One region of the Paraburkholderia hayleyella genome, then DNA from elsewhere that is predicted to be linked to it. Evidence: predicted binding sites of a transcription regulator. Region 1 holds the regulator's gene; each other region holds the start of a gene.
What was found. The regulator LexA, encoded in region 1, represses DNA repair genes until DNA is damaged. The targets are predictions, from matches to a motif close to ACTGTATNNNNATACAGT.
Positions count from the first base shown of each region.

Region 2: the regulator LexA is predicted to act here: its motif matches at 2,110-2,127, upstream of dinB (DNA polymerase IV).
Region 3: the regulator LexA is predicted to act here: its motif matches at 3,559-3,576, upstream of recA (recombinase RecA).

Region 1 covers NZ_QPES01000001.1:2,126,331-2,132,792, reverse strand. The annotation lists gene GH657_RS09480 (hypothetical protein) at 148-570, shown strand; gene GH657_RS09475 (ABC transporter permease) at 671-1,498, opposite strand; gene nodI (nodulation factor ABC transporter ATP-binding protein NodI) at 1,606-2,520, opposite strand; gene GH657_RS09465 (universal stress protein) at 2,744-3,244, shown strand; partial or broken gene GH657_RS09460 (hypothetical protein) at 3,436-3,693, opposite strand; gene lexA (transcriptional repressor LexA) at 3,994-4,662, opposite strand; gene GH657_RS09450 (sulfate ABC transporter substrate-binding protein) at 4,865-5,905, shown strand; gene cysT (sulfate ABC transporter permease subunit CysT) at 6,081-6,462, shown strand, end outside.
Region 2 covers NZ_QPES01000001.1:2,435,055-2,441,516, forward strand. The annotation lists gene GH657_RS10760 (M3 family metallopeptidase) at 1-939, shown strand, start outside; gene dinB (DNA polymerase IV) at 985-2,103, opposite strand; tRNA gene GH657_RS10770 (tRNA-Met) at 2,249-2,322, opposite strand; gene GH657_RS10775 (hypothetical protein) at 2,391-2,678, opposite strand; gene GH657_RS10780 (hypothetical protein) at 3,012-4,142, shown strand; gene xth (exodeoxyribonuclease III) at 4,347-5,123, shown strand; gene GH657_RS10790 (DUF4153 domain-containing protein) at 5,194-6,462, opposite strand, start outside.
Region 3 covers NZ_QPES01000001.1:2,887,901-2,894,362, forward strand. The annotation lists gene sucC (ADP-forming succinate--CoA ligase subunit beta) at 1-976, opposite strand, end outside; gene GH657_RS12670 (hypothetical protein) at 973-1,296, opposite strand; gene recX (recombination regulator RecX) at 1,602-2,447, opposite strand; gene recA (recombinase RecA) at 2,404-3,477, opposite strand; gene GH657_RS12685 (response regulator) at 3,724-4,491, shown strand; gene GH657_RS12690 (sensor histidine kinase) at 4,507-6,072, shown strand; gene GH657_RS12695 (MFS transporter) at 6,299-6,462, shown strand, end outside.

The DNA of each region.
Region 1 (6,462 bases):
AACAGCGGGCATGGGGATCTGAGCGCGGGGCCTTGAACCGCGATTGAGCGCACCAGTGGTACGATTCCGCCCTCAGACCTGATAGGGATGGCGTGTCTTGAAGAAGACGGGCGGCTCATCATCGAACGATTGAACTCGGGATATCGAATGGCGCAACAAAAAACCAATCCGAAACTTGAACAGGCGCTCACGCGCGGCGATCTGGCGATTCGTCAGGCTAACTCAGCACGGGCGACGGCATTGCTGCGCGCACTGGGAAAAATGATTGTGGAGGCTTCGGCGACGATTGGCGTCGAGGCCTTTACGCTGGTTCCCGATGGCGACCGCATTTACGACCCCGCTGATGGCCTATGGCCACAAGGGCTGCTGGTGTCCCTGGATGGCCCGGTCGAAGAGGCAGACCCCGATGAAGTGCGCACGGTTCGCTTGCTGGCGAATGATCCGGGCACGATGTTCCGGGTCGAGTGGCAACGCGCCGATGGCAAGATCGGCCGCCAGGAAGGCGGGCCGTTTGCGACCGTGGCGTTTATCTCCGACGTTGATATCCCCTGGACCGACGACGAAGACTGAATGCTTCGCCGTCTGGCAAGACGGCCGGTTCTACGCGCCTGAGCGCCTATGTTTGATCCGGGCGCAGCCGCCGCGTGCGGACCACAGGCATGGCGCGCAACTAACGCATCATGCGGCGATTGAACAGTGTTGCTGCGATGCAAAACGCGACGAAGGCATAGGCGGCCAGCACGGCCAGATGCAAAGCGGCATGCTCGACAGGCCGGCCGAGCATCGCGGGCCGGATCAGTTCAACGGCGTGGGCGAGCGGTAATAACTGTGCGATGTGCTGAATGGCGCCCGGCAACTGGGTACTGGGAAAAAAGACCCCGGAGAGCAGCAGCATCGGCGTGAGTATCAGCGTCTGATAAAACATAAAGAAATCATAAGAAGGCGCAAGGGCGGTAACGATCATCGCCACGCTGGCAAAGGCGAGCCCAGCCAGAACAATGACCGGAAGCGTGAGCAGCATCGAAGGAAAGCTCGCGTAGCCGAGTGCCCCGGCCACAAGCATGATCGCCGCACCCGACAGCGCCGATTTACTGGTCGCCCAGATGACCTCGCCCAGCACAATGTCACCCAGCGTGAGCGGGGTATGCATGATCGCCTCCCAGGTGCGCTGCACGTGCATTCTTGAAAACCCCGAATACATCGCTTCAAAACTGGCCGACGTCATCACGCTGGAGGCCACCGTGCCCGCCGCGAGAAAAGCGATGTACGAGACGCCATCCACGCGTCCGACCATCAGCCCAAGGCCTAAGCCCAACCCGAACAGGTAAATCATGGGGTCGGCGAGATTGCCGAACATGGAGGCCACAGCCAGCTTGCGCCAGACCAGATAATTGCGGCGCCAGACCGCGATCCAGTTGCCTCGGCTTGCCGGTAGCGACGAGCACACGAGATTCAGCAACGAAGGTTTGCTGGCGGTGACAGAAGAAGGGGGATTCATGGTGCGGGTCCTGAGGGTCCTGAAGATCCTGGTTGAGCGCCTGATGAAATGTCTGATTCCGATGTGCCTGACTCTGATGTGCCTGACGTAGCGGCAGCGTTGCGCGGCTAGTCCAGCATTTCGCGGCCCGTGAGCCGCAGGAACACGTCTTCGAGATTGGCGGGCCGATGCAGATAACGCAAATCAGTGCGTTGCGCGAGGCGTGCGTGGACCGGTTGCGCATCGTGCACGTAGCAAAAGAGTGTCTCGCCGCTAATTTCAGTGCGCACGGCAAGTGGCGCCAGCTCTTCGCGTAACGCGGCCGGGTCAGGGCCATAAATCTCGATGACCTCGCAACCGATTTCGGCGGCGATGAGCTCATTGGGCCCACCTTCAGCGATCTTCCGGCCTTCTTCGATCACGCACAGCCGGTGACAGAGCCGTTCGGCTTCTTCCATGAAGTGGGTGGTGAGCAAAATGGTTTTGCCGCGCGTGAGCAATGAGCGTAGCCGCTCCCAGATCAAATGACGCGCTTGCGGATCAAGGCCCGTGGTGGGTTCATCCATGATGAGCACGTCTGGATCGTTGACCAGCGCCCGGGCTAGCGTGAGCCGTCGCTTCATGCCACCGGAAAGCTCGCTTACCCGGGCCTCGGCCTTGCTTTCCAGCCGGGCAAATTCGAGCAGGGACGGCACAAGCGCATGCATGGCCGCCGCACCGAGGCCGAAATAGCGGCCAAATACCAGCAGATTTTCCCGGACCGTGAAATCGGGGTCGAGATTGTCGAATTGCGGCACCACGCCGACACGGATGCGGGCAAAGCGGGCCCGCTGCGGAACCGGCTCACCGTTTAGCTCGATCAAGCCGGTGTCAGGTTTCGTGAGCCCCAGCAGCATCTTGATGGTTGTCGTCTTGCCTGCGCCATTGGGCCCAAGCAGGCCAAAGCATTCACCTGGATGAACGTGGAATGACAGGTTGTCAACGACGGTTTTTTCTCCGAAGTGTTTGCATACCTGCTGGAAGTTGATGGCGAACTGGGACATGGCGCGCGGCGATTTTCCGGAAGTAGGTCGTGGGATGAGTGGGATGAGGTGGCTGCCTATTCTAGGCCATCGTCAGAAAAGGATCGGTCACTGGGATAGCGCTGGCGAGAACAGAAACAATAATAGGGGGTTGACTCAGTCAATGTTTTCAGCGCTTGCCAGCGGCGTGGCGCTATACCATGATTGCGGCGCAAACCACGATAGGCGTGGATGAGAGACGAATATGAAAAGCTATAAAAAAATCCTGCTGTGTTACGACGGTTCGCGCGAAGGCCGCAAGGCGCTCCGTCACGGTGCTGACTTGGTGCTGGATCTGAAAGCGCAAGCGCATTTGTTGTCGGTGGTCGATATGCGGACCAGCATTGCGCAAAGCGCAGGGCTGCTCAGCGATATCACGTGCAGTAGCTTTGAAAAAAGCGCACGGGACATCTTGCAAGAAGGTGTGGACTGGCTGACCGAGCGCGGTGTAAACGTGCAAGGGCATTTTGCCTTTGGCCATCCCGTGGACGAAATTGCACGTCTTGCCCATGAGTTGCAAATAGATCTGGTCGTGGTTGGGCATCGTTGCCGCACCGGGCTGTCACGCTGGTGGATGGGCGCTGGAAACACGCCGCTGCTGAACCGCGTGAGCTGCAGCATTCTGGTGGCGTGTTCGTCGGCCAACGAGCCGGAGCTTGTCGACGAACTTGCGGCTGAAGCGGCCGTTGAGCCGGTGGTGAGTTAAGCGTTAAGCCGGCAACGCATTGAGCGGGCAATTCAGCCGCTGGCCGGACAGCTAACCTGAGACCGCCACACCGGTTTTTAGACGGCACGGATCATACAGATGGGCCACCCCGATGGGCTATACAGCAGGGCTATACAGCAGGGCCACGGCGCGTGATATTGCATGATATGCGCGCATGACGTGGCCCTGTTTTACTTGAGCGGCGCTAGTTGCGCCGCGATCCGCTCTTCTTCGATGCGGTGATCAATCATGCGGCAGACTGAATCAAACGTACCGACCATGATGAGGCGGGATGCGCCGTGGTAGACCCTGACAGGTGCACGCCGGGCAGCTTCGAGGTTGAGCCCGGTATTGAGCGAAACACGGGAAAAGGCGGGAGAGAAAGCAGGAGAGAGGGCGGGCGGTAGCGACAGGGCCGGAGACCGCGACGGATTGGCACAAGACAGGGGCCGGGGCCGTGCCGCCGATACCGCTGCTGTGCTCAGGTGCGATCGCATGACAGAAGACACTTGCGGCGGCTGGGGGTGGGCGGCAGCCAGCTTGCGCAGCGAGTGCAAAGGCTGTGGATGCAGAGACAGCAAATGCGAGAACGGGTGCTGGAGCACGCGAGGTAACAGGCGTGACAGACGTGACAGGCCTGATAAATAACGACGCAGCAACAACGAACGGCACAGTAACAAAGTGGCAAAAACAGTGGCAAAGAAAGTGGCAAAGCGCTCCATGAGGGTCTCCTGGTGGCGTTCAGAATTTTAGAATTCGCTGGGCCGAATCAGCCCGACCGCGATGCCTTCCAGCGCAAACTCCGCGCTGTCGGCTTGAACAAAGATATTTTCGTAATCGGGATTTTCGGCAATCAGCTCGATGCCATTGGGCTGGCGCTTGAGACGTTTGACCGTGACGTCATCACCTAGCCGCGCGACGATGATCTGGCCGTCTTTGGCTTCACTTTTCTTTTGTACGGCCAGCAGATCGCCATCGAGAATGCCGGCATCGCGCATCGACAGCCCGCGTACTTTCAGCAGGTAATCCGGCCGGCTCGAAAAAAGCGCAGGGTCGCAGGCGTAATGCTGGGCGATATGCTCTTGCGCGAGGATTGGGCTGCCTGCCGCGACACGTCCGATGAGCGGCAGTGAAAGCTGCATCAGGCTGGCGTGGGGGAGCGTGTATGGGTGTGGCGGGTGGTGTGGCGGATCGTGCGGGTTGGGGCCATGAAGCAGGCGGATGCCGCGTGATGCGCCCGCGGCCAGTTCGATGACACCTTTGCGCGCCAGCGCCCGGAGGTGCTCTTCAGCCGAGTTGGCCGAACTGAAACCCAGTTCAGCGGCGATCTCGGCCCGGGTGGGCGGAAAGCCGGTGCGCTCGATGGCCCGGTGGACCAGTTCGAAAACCTGCTGCTGACGTGCGGTGAGTTTGATCATGGAAAGACTGTATGGATAGACAGGTGGCTGTATTTTTATACAGTATTCGAAGCAATTCAAGCTTTACTTGTCGCGTTCATTAACACTTTTCCATATTAAAAAATGAAAAAACATTCGTTTTGATTATGAGATAGCTTCGATAGACTGGCCTGCAATCGAAACCACAACGCGTCTCATACCGCACACACCTCGGAGAAAAACGATGTTCTATCGCAATACAGGCTTGGCTGGCCGCCTGCGCCGCAGATTGGGCGCACTGGCTTTGGGGGTGATTTCCACGGTCGTTCTGAGTGTGCCCGTTCGGGCTGCCGATACGACGTTTCTAAACGTTTCTTATGATCCGACCCGGGAGCTGTATCAGGATTTCAACCAGGCATTCGGCCGGGCATGGAAGGCCCAAACCGGTGAAAGCGTGAATTTCAGGCAGTCGCACGGCGGCTCCGGGGCACAGGCAAGGTCGGTGCTCGATGGTCTTCAGGCGGATGTCGTGACGCTCGCGCTGGCTTATGACATCGACGCGCTGGCCAACAAGGGCCTGCTCGATAAAAACTGGCAAAAACGCTTGCCCGACAATGCCTCGCCCTATACCTCGACCATCGTTTTTCTGGTGCGCAAAGGCAATCCGAAGCAGATCCGCGACTGGGATGACCTGACAAAACCCGGCGTGTCGATCGTCACGCCGAACCCGAAGACCTCCGGCGGCGCACGCTGGAATTACCTTGCAGCATGGGCCTATGCGGAACATCAGCCGGGTGGCAATGCGCAGAAAGCCCGGGAATTCGTGACGAAGCTCTACAAAAACGCAGGCGTGCTCGATTCGGGCGCGCGGGGCGCGACCACCAGCTTCGTGCAGCGCGATATCGGCGACGTCCTGATTGCCTGGGAAAACGAGGCCTTCCTGTCGCTCAAGGAGTTCGGCCCGGACAAGTTCGAAATTGTCGTGCCTTCGGTGAGTATTCTTGCCGAGCCGCCCGTGGCGGTCGTGGATAAAGTCGTGGACAAGCGCGGTACGCGCAAGCTGGCTGAGGCTTATCTGAACTTCCTTTATAGCAGCGAGGGCCAGCAGATCGCCGCACGCAACTTCTACCGTCCGCGTTCGGACAAAGTTCCCGCTGCGCTCACAGCCAAATTTTCGAAGTTGAAGCTGTACACCGTCGACGATTCGTTTGGCGGCTGGACTCAGGCGCAGAAGGTTCATTTCGCCGATGGAGGGGTGTTCGATTCGATCTATCAGCATCAGTAAGCGCGGCTGACGGCTGGCATTCCGGCCCCGCGAGCCGCGCGGCGCGCCCCACGGGGCGCGTTTTGCCGGTAGGTGCCAATGCATGCCAGATGCACGCTGCTTATCTGTGTTGCTTATCTGTGTTGCTTACCCGCGCTATTTACCCGCGTTGTTCACCCGATAACGGACCTCACGCATGACAACGTTGACTTTCCGCCGACCGGGCGCCTTGCCGGGCTTTGGCCTGACGCTCGGCATCACGGTGACTTACCTGAGCCTTGTGGTACTGATTCCGCTGGCATCGACCTTTCTGAAAACCGCCACGCTCGACTGGGCGCAGTTCGTCCAGGCCGTCACGTCGCCGCGCGTGCTGGCGTCCTACCGGCTGACGTTTTTCGCCGCGCTGGGTGGGGCGCTGATCAATGCGGTGTTTGGTTTTCTCGTCGCCTGGGTGCTGGTGCGTTATTCGTTTCCGTTGCGCCGCCTGGTCGATGCGATCGTCGATTTGCCGTTTGCGTTGCCCACTTCGGTCGCGGGCATTTCGCTGGCGGCGGTGTATGCCAGCAATGGCTGGATCG
Region 2 (6,462 bases), 310 kb from region 1:
CTCTTCGATGTGCGCATTCGCCCCGACGAGGCCGTCGCCTGGCATCCGGACGTGCGCTTTTTCCGGGTGGAGCGGCAAGACGGCGCGCTCATCGCGCAGTTTTATCTGGACCTGTACGCCCGCGAAGGCAAACGCGGCGGCGCCTGGATGGACGATGCCCGCACCCGGCGGCGCCATGCCCAGGGCGTGCAAACCCCCGTGGCCTACCTGACCTGCAATTTCTCTGCGCCCGTTGGCGGCAAACCCGCGTGCTTCACGCATGACGAAGTCATCACGCTATTCCACGAGTTCGGCCACGGGCTGCATCACATGCTGACGCAAGTCGATGAAGCAGGCGTCTCGGGCATCAACGGGGTCGAGTGGGACGCTGTCGAGCTGCCCTCGCAATTCATGGAAAATTTCTGCTGGGAATGGGATGTGCTCAGCGGCATGACCTCGCACGTCGATAGCGCCGCGCCGCTGCCCCGTGCGCTCTTCGACAAGATGCTCGCGGCGAAAAACTTCCAGAGCGGCCTTGGCACGTTACGGCAGATCGTGTTTTCGCTGACCGACATGCGCCTGCACGTCGATTTCGATCCGGCGGGGCCCCTGAGCCCAATGGATCTGGCCCGCGATATCAACCAGCAGTTCCATGTGATTCCGCAAGCGGCGTTCTCGCGCTGGCTCAATACCTTCAGCCACATCTTCGCGGGCGGTTATGCCGCAGGCTATTACAGCTACAAGTGGGCCGAAGTGCTGTCAGCCGATGCCTACGCCGCCTTCGAGGAAGCGGCCGAGGCCAGCCAGGGCAGCGTGCTCGATGCGGCAACAGGCCGGCGTTATCGCAAGGAAATTCTTGAAGTGGGCGGCAGCCGCAGCGCGATGGAGTCATTCAAGGCCTTCCGTGGCCGCGAACCCAGCGTCGATGCGCTGCTGCGGCATAACGGCATGACCGCATAGCGCCATCAGGCACGTAGCCCGCCCGGCTCACCGGGCGGGTTCGCTTCAAGCACCCTCATCAAACAGCCCGTATTGCCCGTTTGGCGCCAGGCCCTCTTCCAGCCGCACGCCCACACCCAGCAGCCGCACCACGGGCTGGCTGCGCCGCGCGAAGCCTTTTTCAAGCAAGCCCAGCAGCGTGGGCACATGCGTGGCCGTACCGACGCACTCAACCGTGGTGCGCTGAAAATCAGCGAAGCGCAGCTTGACGAATAACTTGCACACCGCGGACGCGGCCCCGACACGCGCAATGCGCGCATCCAGCAATTGCGTCAAATGCACCAGCTCGGCAGCGCATTCGTCATAGGTGCGCAAATCGGTTACATAAGTGGTCTCGACGCTGACGGATTTACGTTCCCGGTCTGCTTGCACCGGACGCATGTCGATACCCCGCGAAAGCTCATAGAGACGCGTGCCAAAAACGCCAAACTCCCCATGCAGGGCCACTAGCGGCCACTCGCGTAATTCGGCGCAGGTGGTCACGCCCAGCTTTTCGAGCCGGGCCGCCGTCACCTTGCCCACACCAAACAGCTTGCGCACCGGCAGCGCCGCCACGAAGGCGTCGACCTCGTGCGGACGCACGACGTACAGGCCATCGGGCTTGTTCCAGTCCGATGCGATCTTGGCTACGAACTTGTTCGGCGCAACTCCTGCCGAGACCGTCACGCCGACACTCATCCGCACACGCTCGCGGATCTCGGCCGCCATCAGCGTCGCGCTGCCACGGCAACGCTCTGTCTGCGTGACATCGAGGTAAGCCTCATCGAGCGACAAGGGTTCGACCTCCGCGGTGTAATCGTGATAGATCGCCATGATCTGGCGTGACACCGCGCGGTACTTATCCATCGCGGGCGGCACGATCAGCAGCGCCGGGCATTTGCGCAACGCGAGCGCCGACGGCATGGCCGAATGCACGCCAAAGCGGCGCGCCTCGTAATTGCAAGCCGCCACGACCCCGCGCTGCCCAGGCTGGCCGCCTACGGCAAGCGGGCGGCCACGTAACGCAGGGTCATCACGCATTTCGACCGATGCATAAAAACAGTCGCAATCGCAATGAATGATCTTGCGCAGCGGCGATGCCGTGGAACCCGGCGAAAAGGGAAAAATAGAGGAAACAGGCACAATGCCAGCACTGTACAAAAATACAGTGTTTCCGGCAAGCCAAGACGAGCGGGCCAAGGTCCGCGCAGAAAAGAACCCCTCACCCAGCCAGATACAACAACGCCGCCCGGTACAGGTTGCTGTAGCGGGCGGCGCTGGATCAAGCGGGTTGCGGGGACAGGATTTGAACCTGTGACCTTCGGGTTATGAGCCCGACGAGCTGCCAGACTGCTCCACCCCGCGTCAGAGAGACCGGATTCTACGGGCAGTCAGGCCTGGCCGTCAAACGAATCCGTCACTTATTTTCGTCTTCAGAGATCGGCGACCGTCGCGCCCTTGATCTTGCCGTCGATAATGTCCGCGCCATACTGGCTGGCGCTGCGCTTGGCCACGCCAAAATCGGAGAACGTCAGCGTCTGCAACAGACGAAACACGCGGCTCGCTTTCGAGCCGCTGATCGCGCCCGGACGGCACACGCGCACCGCAACGTCATAGCCCTCGGCCTGGCGTTTGTGGCCATCGAACTTGTCGAACTTGCGGGAAAACACGAGCGGGTGAACTTCGAAATCTTTATACAGCGCAGGATATAAATCGGCCATGATGCTTCCCCCAGAATGATTAGAGACGTTAAGAGTCGCCTGACTATACGCTGTGCCGCTGTCGGGCATCGGATATATTTCCCGCGCCCCCCGGTTTCCGCGACGATTCACCACGCAACGCGGCCAGCAGGCGGCGGCGGAAAATCATCTGTTTCTTGCTGCGGGACATGTGGCAGGCAGGGCGAATTCTGGAACGGGTCAAGCTGCCATGTTACTCACTAACTACTTCAGACAACTGCTGAAGAACCCAGCCCAGGCAACTCTTGCGTTATTTACGCCTGCCCAGCCATGATGAAACTCATGGTTTTATTATTTTAAAATTACACATATCACATGATCCGAGCCAATCTTACTTCCACCCAATCTACACAGCAGAATTTATATAAAACTTTATTAGCCACGGCCGCAAAAGCAAAACCAGATGCCACCGACTATGACCCAAGCGTACAGTCTCATCCTAAATTAATATTTTCACCCAAACTTCTGATGGGAAAAAGCGATCAAGTTATAAATAATTCGCTTAATCAGGAATTCACAGATGAAATTAAAACCTTAATCGAAGGCAACGATTTTTCAGACAGCAAGAAAATTTTGCTCTGCATCCGCAAATTTAAACTGCCGCCCCAGCAAAAAAAGGAGTTCCCACTTCTGCCCTTCACCCAAAGCGCCGCAGAAATACAACGAGAAAAAAATATTTATAACGACCTGGCAGACCCGCTGGAACTTTTCAGCACTGCTTTTAATCAATTTTTCACAGAAGAAATAAACAATCCAGAAACCTCCAAACTCAATGAAAAAGAGGCAATGGGTATTACTTTTGTCAACGCTGAAGAAGAAAATCTGGTGACGGATGTTTTTTATTTTTACAAGTATCTTGCGCTTGCCAACCGTCTGGCAACTGATGCCAATAAATTCTTCGAAATCCCTTTTGTTAATCAAAACAAGTATGGCACATTTGACTCCTTAAATATCTATTACTATCAATCCATTAGAAACGAATTAAAACGAATTATAAATACAATGGAAATCGTCAAATCGGCCGCACAGATATCTCGAGATCCTTCAGCCAGGTGGAAAAATACCTCCAAGCTAATAATTCAAAATCATGCCAAGCCTGGGTCAGAGCTTCACCAATTCCTGTTTGAGCGCAATAAAGACGAAAACCCTGTCGAACCAAACGAGATCAAGCAATACCATCACTATCTGTCTGAAAATATAGCCAACCTCACCTTGAAATCCTCGCTTAAAATAAAAACGGGTGCTTTTAAAGAAAAAATCCGGGAATCTCTGTCACTTTACAAGGAAAGCAGCATGAAACATCCTGACGCAATAAAATTACTGGAAGTTCTGTTTTCTGGAATTTATTGCACAAGCTATAAATTAAAAAATCTGGATTATGTCGCCACACACAAAGACATGTCTGAATTTTTAAGCGCAATGCATGACATAGCAAACACGAATTAACCCGTTTTTCCACCAGCGGCATTCCCGCGCCACCCTGGTGTGTCATGAAAAGCCGGGCCACGAAAAGACGCGCGGCCCAGCCTGAAACGATAAAATGCGCCCCGCGTTGCGCCACCCTCCCCCGCTCTACTGCAAGCGGAATTCTGGCAAACTCCGCCTGCTGAACACCCCCCACCCTTCAAGCCTGAGAACTGGGAATTTTCCGTGAAAATCGCCACCTGGAACGTCAACTCGCTGAAAGTACGCCAGCAACATGTCGCTGACTGGCTCGCACTCAGCCAGACCGACGTGCTGTGCCTGCAAGAACTCAAGCTGACCGACGATAAATTTCCGCGCGCCGAATTCGCAGCGCAAGGCTATCGCAGCTGGTTTGCCGGGCAAAAAACCTATAACGGCGTCGGCATTCTGGTGCGCGATGGGCTCATCGTCGATGAAGCGAGCGTGACGCGCAATATTCCTGGTTTTGAAGATCCGCAACAACGCGTGATTGCGGCGACCATCGAAGGCGTACGCGTGATTTCAGCTTATTTTCCGAACGGCCAGGCGCCTGGCACGGACAAGTTCACCTACAAGCTGGCCTGGCTCAATGCGCTGCATGACTGGATTAGCGCCGAGCTCAAGCAATATGCCGCGCTCGCGCTGCTGGGCGATTACAACATCGCGCCCGAAGACCGGGACGTGCATGATCCCAGCCAATGGCAAGGGCAAAACCTGGTGTCGCCGGAAGAGCGCGCGGAGTTTCTCCGGCTCACGGAGCTGGGGCTAAGCGATGCCTTCCGCCAGTTCGAACACCCGGATAAAACCTTCACGTGGTGGGATTACCGGATGCTGGCGTTTCGCCGCAATGCCGGCTTGCGCATCGACCATATTTTGTTGTCGCCCGCGCTCGCCGCGCGCTGCAGTGCGTGCGATGTGGACCGCACGCCGCGCAAATGGGAACAACCGTCGGATCACGCGCCAGTCTTCGCCGTGCTGGATTGAGCGCGCAGACCGGCGCACCCTGCGCCGGTCGCATCCTGATGGGCGCCGTGAACCCCGCGCGAACCCAGGCTCATCCCGAGCAGGCGGCATCACGCTCCGGCGTCACCGTGACGCCAATACGCTGACCGTTGACCTGAATATCTCGAAGCTGCGGTTCAACGAGCTGGAAAGTCCCCTGCGCCAGGGCATCCCGAACCGCAGTGCAGTGCGGTGCGATCGAAAGCTTGCCCACCAGTTGCCAAGCGCCATCGCTGGCCTCGCCAAAAACGAATCCCGTACTGTCACTGCCAGAAAAGAGCACCACGTTAGGCTTGTGCGCGCCGCCCAGATCGACGAGGTAAGCGTCACACTTCATCGAACCATAGTTCAGGCAATCGGGAAGACGCCGCTGCAGCGTGACCCGTTGCCAGTCCTGCGAGAGAAACGAGGCCGGAACCGGCTGCCCGGGAGTCCGCGACACGATGTTAAGCGCGAGCGCTGCCGTATCCGGATGGTCCGCGGCCAAAGGGTCTTGGCCGGGCAGACGGGCAGCCTGCGCGCTCAGTGCGCGGATGCGCGCGGCATGGGCGGCCTGAGTCTCCCCCTGCAGGCGCACGAGCGCTTGCAGTCCGTATCTCACGGAGCGGTAGCGCAGAAAGTTGTAATCGAACTTGTCGGGCTCAACCCTGCCGGCGAGCAGGCGGCCCACCTGGCTGTTCACCGACAGGCGTGCCGGATCCGCCAACGGCGTGAATACAGCCACGAGAACCGCGATTGAAACCCATGCTGCGATCACGTTCACGGGCGCGATCCTTGTGAGGATAGCGGTACGGGCCAGCGCCGCCCACGCATAGCCCATGGCATAGAGGCAAGCCACGAACGTTGCCGCACAGGCCCCAATACGATGCGGCGTGAACCCATACTGCCCAATCCGCAGTGCGAGCGCGTAAATCGCAAGGACCACCAGTATGGGCAGCGTCAGGCAGGCCATTCTCATGCAGACACGCAACACACGCGGAGCGAGATCGGATGCCAGCCCCCCCTTGAAAACAGCGTTCACGAAAACGATTTCCAATACCGCGACACCGAGCAGGATCTCTGTCGCGGAGCGCGTGGCCCATAACAGGTCGAACCCGGTGAACAGCAGCGAGGCGAGGAAGCCGCCAACGATGATCACGAGGACCAGGAGCAGCCACGAAAGAAGCGACAAGACCAGCGTGCGCGAGCCCCGGATGATGTCCGGCCTCACATCGGTGATATGCAAGGCTGAGGCAAACGCCATCGCGCTCACGGGAATGTTGAACCACGATTCGAGCAAAAGCCGCGTGAGGAAATCCAGCTTCAGCAACAGGAAGAGCCC
Region 3 (6,462 bases), 760 kb from region 1:
CGCAGCGCATGATGCCGCCGAAAATATTGACCAGAATTGCTGTCAAGTTCGGGTTTTTCAACATGATCTTGAAGGCTTCGGTCACCTTCTCGGTCGTCGCGCCGCCGCCCACATCGAGGAAGTTGGCCGGTTCGCCGCCGAACAGCTTGATGGTGTCCATCGTCGCCATCGCCAAGCCCGCACCGTTTACGAGACAGCCAATATTGCCGTCAAGCGAGATGTACGCGAGATCAAATTTTGATGCTTCGACTTCAGCGGGATCTTCTTCGTCCAGATCACGGTAAGCGACGATTTCTGGATGGCGGAACAACGCGTTTGAATCAAAATTAAATTTGGCATCAAGTGCAATCACCTTGCCGTCGCCCGTCAGAATCAACGGATTGATTTCGGCCAACGATGCATCGGTTTCCCAGAAAGCCTTGTACAAGCCTTGCAGAATCGCCCGCGCTTGCGGCACGGAAGCATCCGGTACACCGATCTTCTTTGCCAGGCTGTCTGCTTCCGCGTCTTGCAAGCCCTTTGCCGGATCAACGGCGATCTTGTGAATCAGCTCAGGCGTTTTTTCCGCGACTTCTTCGACGTCCATGCCGCCTTCGCTCGATGCCATCACGACAACTTTTTGCGACACGCGATCAATCACGAGGCCGACATACAGTTCTTTCTTGATGTCCGCGCCTTCTTCGATCAGCAGGCGCTTGACCTTCTGGCCTTCAGGGCCGGTCTGGTGCGTAACAAGCTGCATGCCGAGGATCTGGTTCGAGAATTCACGAACCTGCTCCAGCGACTTGGCGACCTTCACACCGCCGCCCTTGCCACGACCACCCGCATGGATCTGAGCCTTGACCACCCATACCGGGCCACCAAGCTCTTCCGCGGCCTTGACCGCATCATCCACCGAGAACACCGGTGTGCCGCGCGGTACCGCGACACCGAATTTCCGCAGGATTTCCTTACCCTGGTACTCGTGAATCTTCATGCGTGATTCCCTTCAGTCTGAGAGTTGGATTGAACTTCGTTTCCACCTGCTGGTATGACGCGCAGCAGGTTTGTGCCGTTACCGGCAAGAGGATTTTTGTGATGTTTGCGTCCAACGGCTGCATTCTGGCGCGCTATCTGTCTTGCCGCTCTGCCTGTTGCCCCGGTAGCGGCACACATTGAACGGAGAATAGGACAAGGAAAAGAGAAAGGCTGCGAAAAAATGCTCAAAAAACGTAAATCAACCGTGAGGCCAAACGCAGCGTCTGAAACGCGAAAAACAAACCCTGATCCATCACGCATCGGCTTGAACGGCGTCATGTGTGAATCCGAAAAGGGGGATGTAACAGAAAGATGGCCCGCAAACGCCGGATTGGCATTTTTGTCCTGCAGCCCCTCTTTGCGCTCGTATGCACCCGCTCGAATTACGCGCCTCTGGCGCAATGGGTGGGATACGTGCAAAGGAAACGACATGTGATGGAAGGGGCTGAAAGACGCCGGAATTGAGGAAAACGCGCGAATTTTAGCATACTGGGTATTTGAGGCTATTGATGAAGCCGGCGCCAGGCCGGTGTCAAGCCGCCATGTCAAATCAATCCAGGCCTACCCAGATCAGCCCAGCCCGATTAACCCTCTTCCCATTCGTCATCCACGCCCTTGAGGATTTTTCCAACAATGGCTTGCGAAAAACCACGAGCAACAAGAAAACGTATTTGCCGGGCACGCTCGGCCGGTGTCGTGGGAAGCTGACCGTATTTTTTGTTCCAGACTGCCTGCGCACGGCTCAGTTCTGTGCCACGCAACTGGGTATTCATGGCTTCGATCAAGGACGGATCGACTGCATGCCGCTTCAGTTCGCCGGCGATACGCGCTGCTCCCAGACGCGAAGCGCGCCGATGAACCAGGCTCTCGACAAAACGGGAATCGGATAACCAGCCTTCGCGCTCAAGGGTATCGAGTAACGTATCGAGGCAGGATGTCTCATCGGCAAACGGTGCCAGCTTGCGCGATAACTCAGCACGACTATATTCACGACGGGATAAATGACCCAACGCCCGCGCTTTCAACGAGCGGGGCTGAGGTGAGCTCTCTGTTACGGCACTTTTCCCCGCCTTGGTACGCATATGACGTGTATCGCGCGAACGGGTATAGGTTGTGGTTGTTTCTGGCTTTGCTGTGGCCGCTACGCCACCCGCGTCATCATGTGCGGTGGATGACGCGGATGATTCAAATGATTGAAATAATTCAAAAGGATCGGGATCGGGAAAATCCAACGGGCCAGTGCGCTCAACCAGGTCTGCTTGCGGCCTGTTCGTACAGGTAACCTCACGCTTCTTACTCACCAGACCATCCTCCTCACACTGATTACCGGAAACAGGTGAAGCTAAAGCAGATGGTCCAGGCGGTAACTTGCGCATGACGTAGACATCACTCTTCTTGACCCGCGACTTCAGCGCTGACCACGACTGCATCAGCCATCGCATTGACGCCCAGCGATTCACGGATACGGTTTTCGATCTCGCGTGCGATCTCCGGGTTTTCGCGCAAAAATTCGCGCGCGTTGTCCTTGCCCTGGCCAATCCGCTCGCCGCTGTAGCTATACCAAGCCCCCGCCTTGTCAACAATCTTGGCCTGCACGCCCAGATCAATCACTTCGCCCTGGCGGGAAATGCCTTCGCCGTACAGGATGTCGAAAATCGCTTCGCGGAACGGCGGCGCGACCTTGTTTTTGACGACCTTCACGCGAGTTTCGTTACCGATCACTTCGTCGTTTTTCTTGATCGAACCAATACGGCGAATATCCAGACGCACCGATGCGTAAAACTTCAGCGCGTTACCACCCGTCGTGGTTTCTGGGTTGCCAAACATGACGCCAATTTTCATCCGGATCTGGTTGATGAAAATCACGAGACAGTTGGTCCGTTTGATCGTACCCGTCAGTTTGCGCAACGCTTGCGACATCAGACGCGCCTGCAGACCCGGCAGCGAATCGCCCATTTCGCCTTCGATTTCGGCCTTGGGCACCAGCGCCGCCACCGAATCGATCACGATCATGTCAATGGAACCCGAACGCACCAGCGCATCCGCAATTTCAAGCGCCTGTTCACCCGTGTCCGGCTGAGAGACCAGCAAATCATTCACGTTTACGCCCAGCTTGCCCGCGTACTGGATGTCGAGTGCATGCTCCGCGTCAATAAATGCCGCTGTCCCCCCCAGCTTTTGCATTTCGGCGACGACCTGGAGCGTAAGCGTGGTTTTACCCGACGATTCAGGCCCGTAGATTTCAACCACGCGCCCGCGCGGCAAGCCACCCACACCCAGCGCAATATCGAGACCCAGCGACCCTGTTGAGACAACCTGGATGTCTTCAACGGCCTCACCCGCGCCAAGCCGCATCACCGACCCTTTGCCGAACTGTTTCTCGATCTGTGCCAGCGCGGCTGCCAACGCCTTGCTCTTTTCAGCCGTAAGTCCAGCCGGGCCCTTCTTGTTTTCTTCCATGAATTGTCCTTTGCTATGATGAACAGCGTCTGAAACAGCTGCGATTGCCCACCACAGGCAAGCGCCACGCCGAATTCAGGTACTGTATAAAAAAACAGTAGTTTTAGCAAGACAGATTTATTGATGCGTGTCACTCGCACCAATCAATCTGTCTGCCCAGCACCACCCACAAAAATTTCCGGAGACTGCCGCACGCCGCTTGTCAGCGAAGTCAGCGAACGTCGGCCACGCCAGGCGGGACACCCCATGCGAATTCTCATTGCCGAAGACGACAGCATACTCGCGGACGGTCTCATTCGATCACTCCGCCAGTCAGCCTATGCCGTTGATCACGTGAAGACCGGGATCGAAGCCGATACCGCACTCTCCATGCAAATATTCGATCTGCTGATTCTCGATCTCGGCTTGCCGCGCCTGTCCGGACTCGACGTGCTGCGACGCCTGCGCGCACGCAATTCGAGCGTGCCGGTATTGATCCTGAGCGCCGCCGACAGCGTCGACGAACGGGTTAAAGGGCTTGATCTCGGGGCGGACGATTACATGGCCAAACCCTTTGCGCTCAACGAACTGGAAGCTCGCGTGCGGGCGCTGACCCGGCGCGGAGCAGGCGGCGGCCCAACGGTGGTGCGGCACGGCGCCCTGACGTTCGACCAGGTAGGCCGGGTGGCCTGCATCAACGATCAGGTCGTCGAGCTCTCCGCGCGCGAACTCGGCTTGCTTGAAGTGCTGTTGCAGCGCATCGGGCGCCTCGTCTCCAAAGAACAGCTCGTCGATCACCTCTGCGAATGGGGCGAAGAAGTCAGCAATAACGCGATAGAAGTCTACGTCCACCGCCTGCGGCGCAAGATCGAACCGAGCGGCATCCGGATCATCACCGTGCGCGGCCTGGGCTATTGCCTTGAGAAAACCGTCCCGACACCCGGCACAAGCGCGCCGAACGCCGGTATGCCTGTACCTGCGGCAGCCCTCGCCAGCGAAGTCGCCCCCATGCCCGCCAGCCACTACTACAAATAAGCCACCGGAGCCCTCATGTCCGTCCGCGCAAAACGCGCCACCGCGAGCGTGGCGGACGAAGACGAAACACGCGACGCCCGCTACGCCAACCCGTTCGCGCCCCCCGACGACGGCATCAACAACACCCACCACACAGGCCACGCCCCAACCCGGCCACGCTCGCTGTTCGGCGAAATCCTCGACTGGATGCTCGCGCCGCTCCTGCTTTTGTGGCCGATGAGCATCGCTGTCACCTACCTCGTTGCCAAATCGATTGCTAACGGCCCCTTCGATCGCGCACTCGAAACCGATGCCTATGTACTCGCCCGGCAAATCCATCCAGTAAATGGTGTTGCAGAATTGTCGCTGCCCGACTCCACACGCGACTTCTTGCGCTCGGACAACGTCGACCGCGTATTTTTTCAGGTACTCGGCCTGCGCGGCGAGCTGGTCGGCGGCGAAAGTGACATGCCGCTGCCTCACGAGGAAGACCGGCCGCCACCGGGAATCGTGCTGTTTAGGGACGCTATGTTGCGAGGCAACGAGATTCGCATCGCCTACACGACCGTTGAGTTACCGCACACGTCTCGCGGTACCCAGCCCGTGCTGGTTCAGGTCGGTGAAACGCTCGACAAACGCCGCCAGCTCGCCAACGACATCATCAAGGGCGTGATCCTGCCGCAGTTTGTGATTCTGCCGCTAGCCATCCTGCTCGTGTGGTTCGGGCTCTCGCGTGGGCTCGCGCCACTGCACGCGCTACAAACGCACATCCAGGGCCGGCGTCCAGACGACCTTTCGCCGCTTGAAGCGCTCCGCGCCCCCGCCGAAATCGAGCCGCTTGTGACCTCGTTCAACGGGCTCCTCGTGCGTCTGGAGCAAAACATCGCCTTGCAAAAACGTTTTATCGCCGATGCCGCACATCAGATGAAGACCCCCCTCGCTGGACTACGCACCCAAGCCGAACTCGCACTACGGCAGGAAGCACCACCGGAAGTCCATCGCTCGCTGGAGCAGATCGCCACCAGCTCCGGGCAAGCCACACGCCTCGTCACACAACTGCTCGCGCTAGCCCGCGCCGAAAACCGGATGGCAGGCCCCGCCCTTACGCGAATTGAAGTCACCGCGCTCGCTCGCCAGGTCGTGCGCGAATGGGTGCCCACCGCGCTCGCCAAAACCATGGATCTCGGCTACGAAGGGCCCGACACGCCCCTCGCCATCAACGGCAACGCCCTGATGTTGCGCGAGATGCTCGCCAATTTGCTCGATAACGCGATCCGCTATACCCCGCCTGGCGGGCGTATCACGGTACGGGTCCGCCCCGGATTAACCTCGTCGAGCCGCGACATTTACCTCGAAATAGAAGATACCGGGCCCGGTATTCCATCCAGCGAACGAGCGCATGTCATTGAACGGTTCTACCGGATTCTGGGGCGCGAAGGCGACGGCAGCGGGCTGGGACTGGCCATCGTGCGCGAGATCGCCGTCATGCATAGCGGCACGCTGATGCTTGAAGATCACGTGTATCAGCCCGCCCCCGGCCCCGTTGGCACCTTGGTACGCGTCAGCCTGCCACTCGCCGAAGCGGCCCGGGACTTACCCTAACCCAGCCAGTATTCGCACCATCAGAAAGGCACAAATCGATCAAATTTAATGAATTTAGATAGAAAATAGCACCCATTTCTTGCAAGTTAATGAAATCATGAAAAATTTAAATTCCTCATTATTTTGAGATATCACGTCAGTAGGCCGTAAGTTTTCGCTCCAATAATCGGCTGACGGAATGTCAGAAAAGACGTACCGCCGATCTATATCAATAATGGAGACAACCATGGCTACCGTTGGCGAGCAAATTTCACATGCGCCGATGACGAAAGAAGAAAAGAAGGTCATCTTCGCGTCATCGCTCGGCACTGTTTTCGAGTGGTATGACTTTTACCTGGCGGGCTCGCTAGCCGCGTTTATCAGCAAGAGCTTTTTCTCCGGGGTGAATCC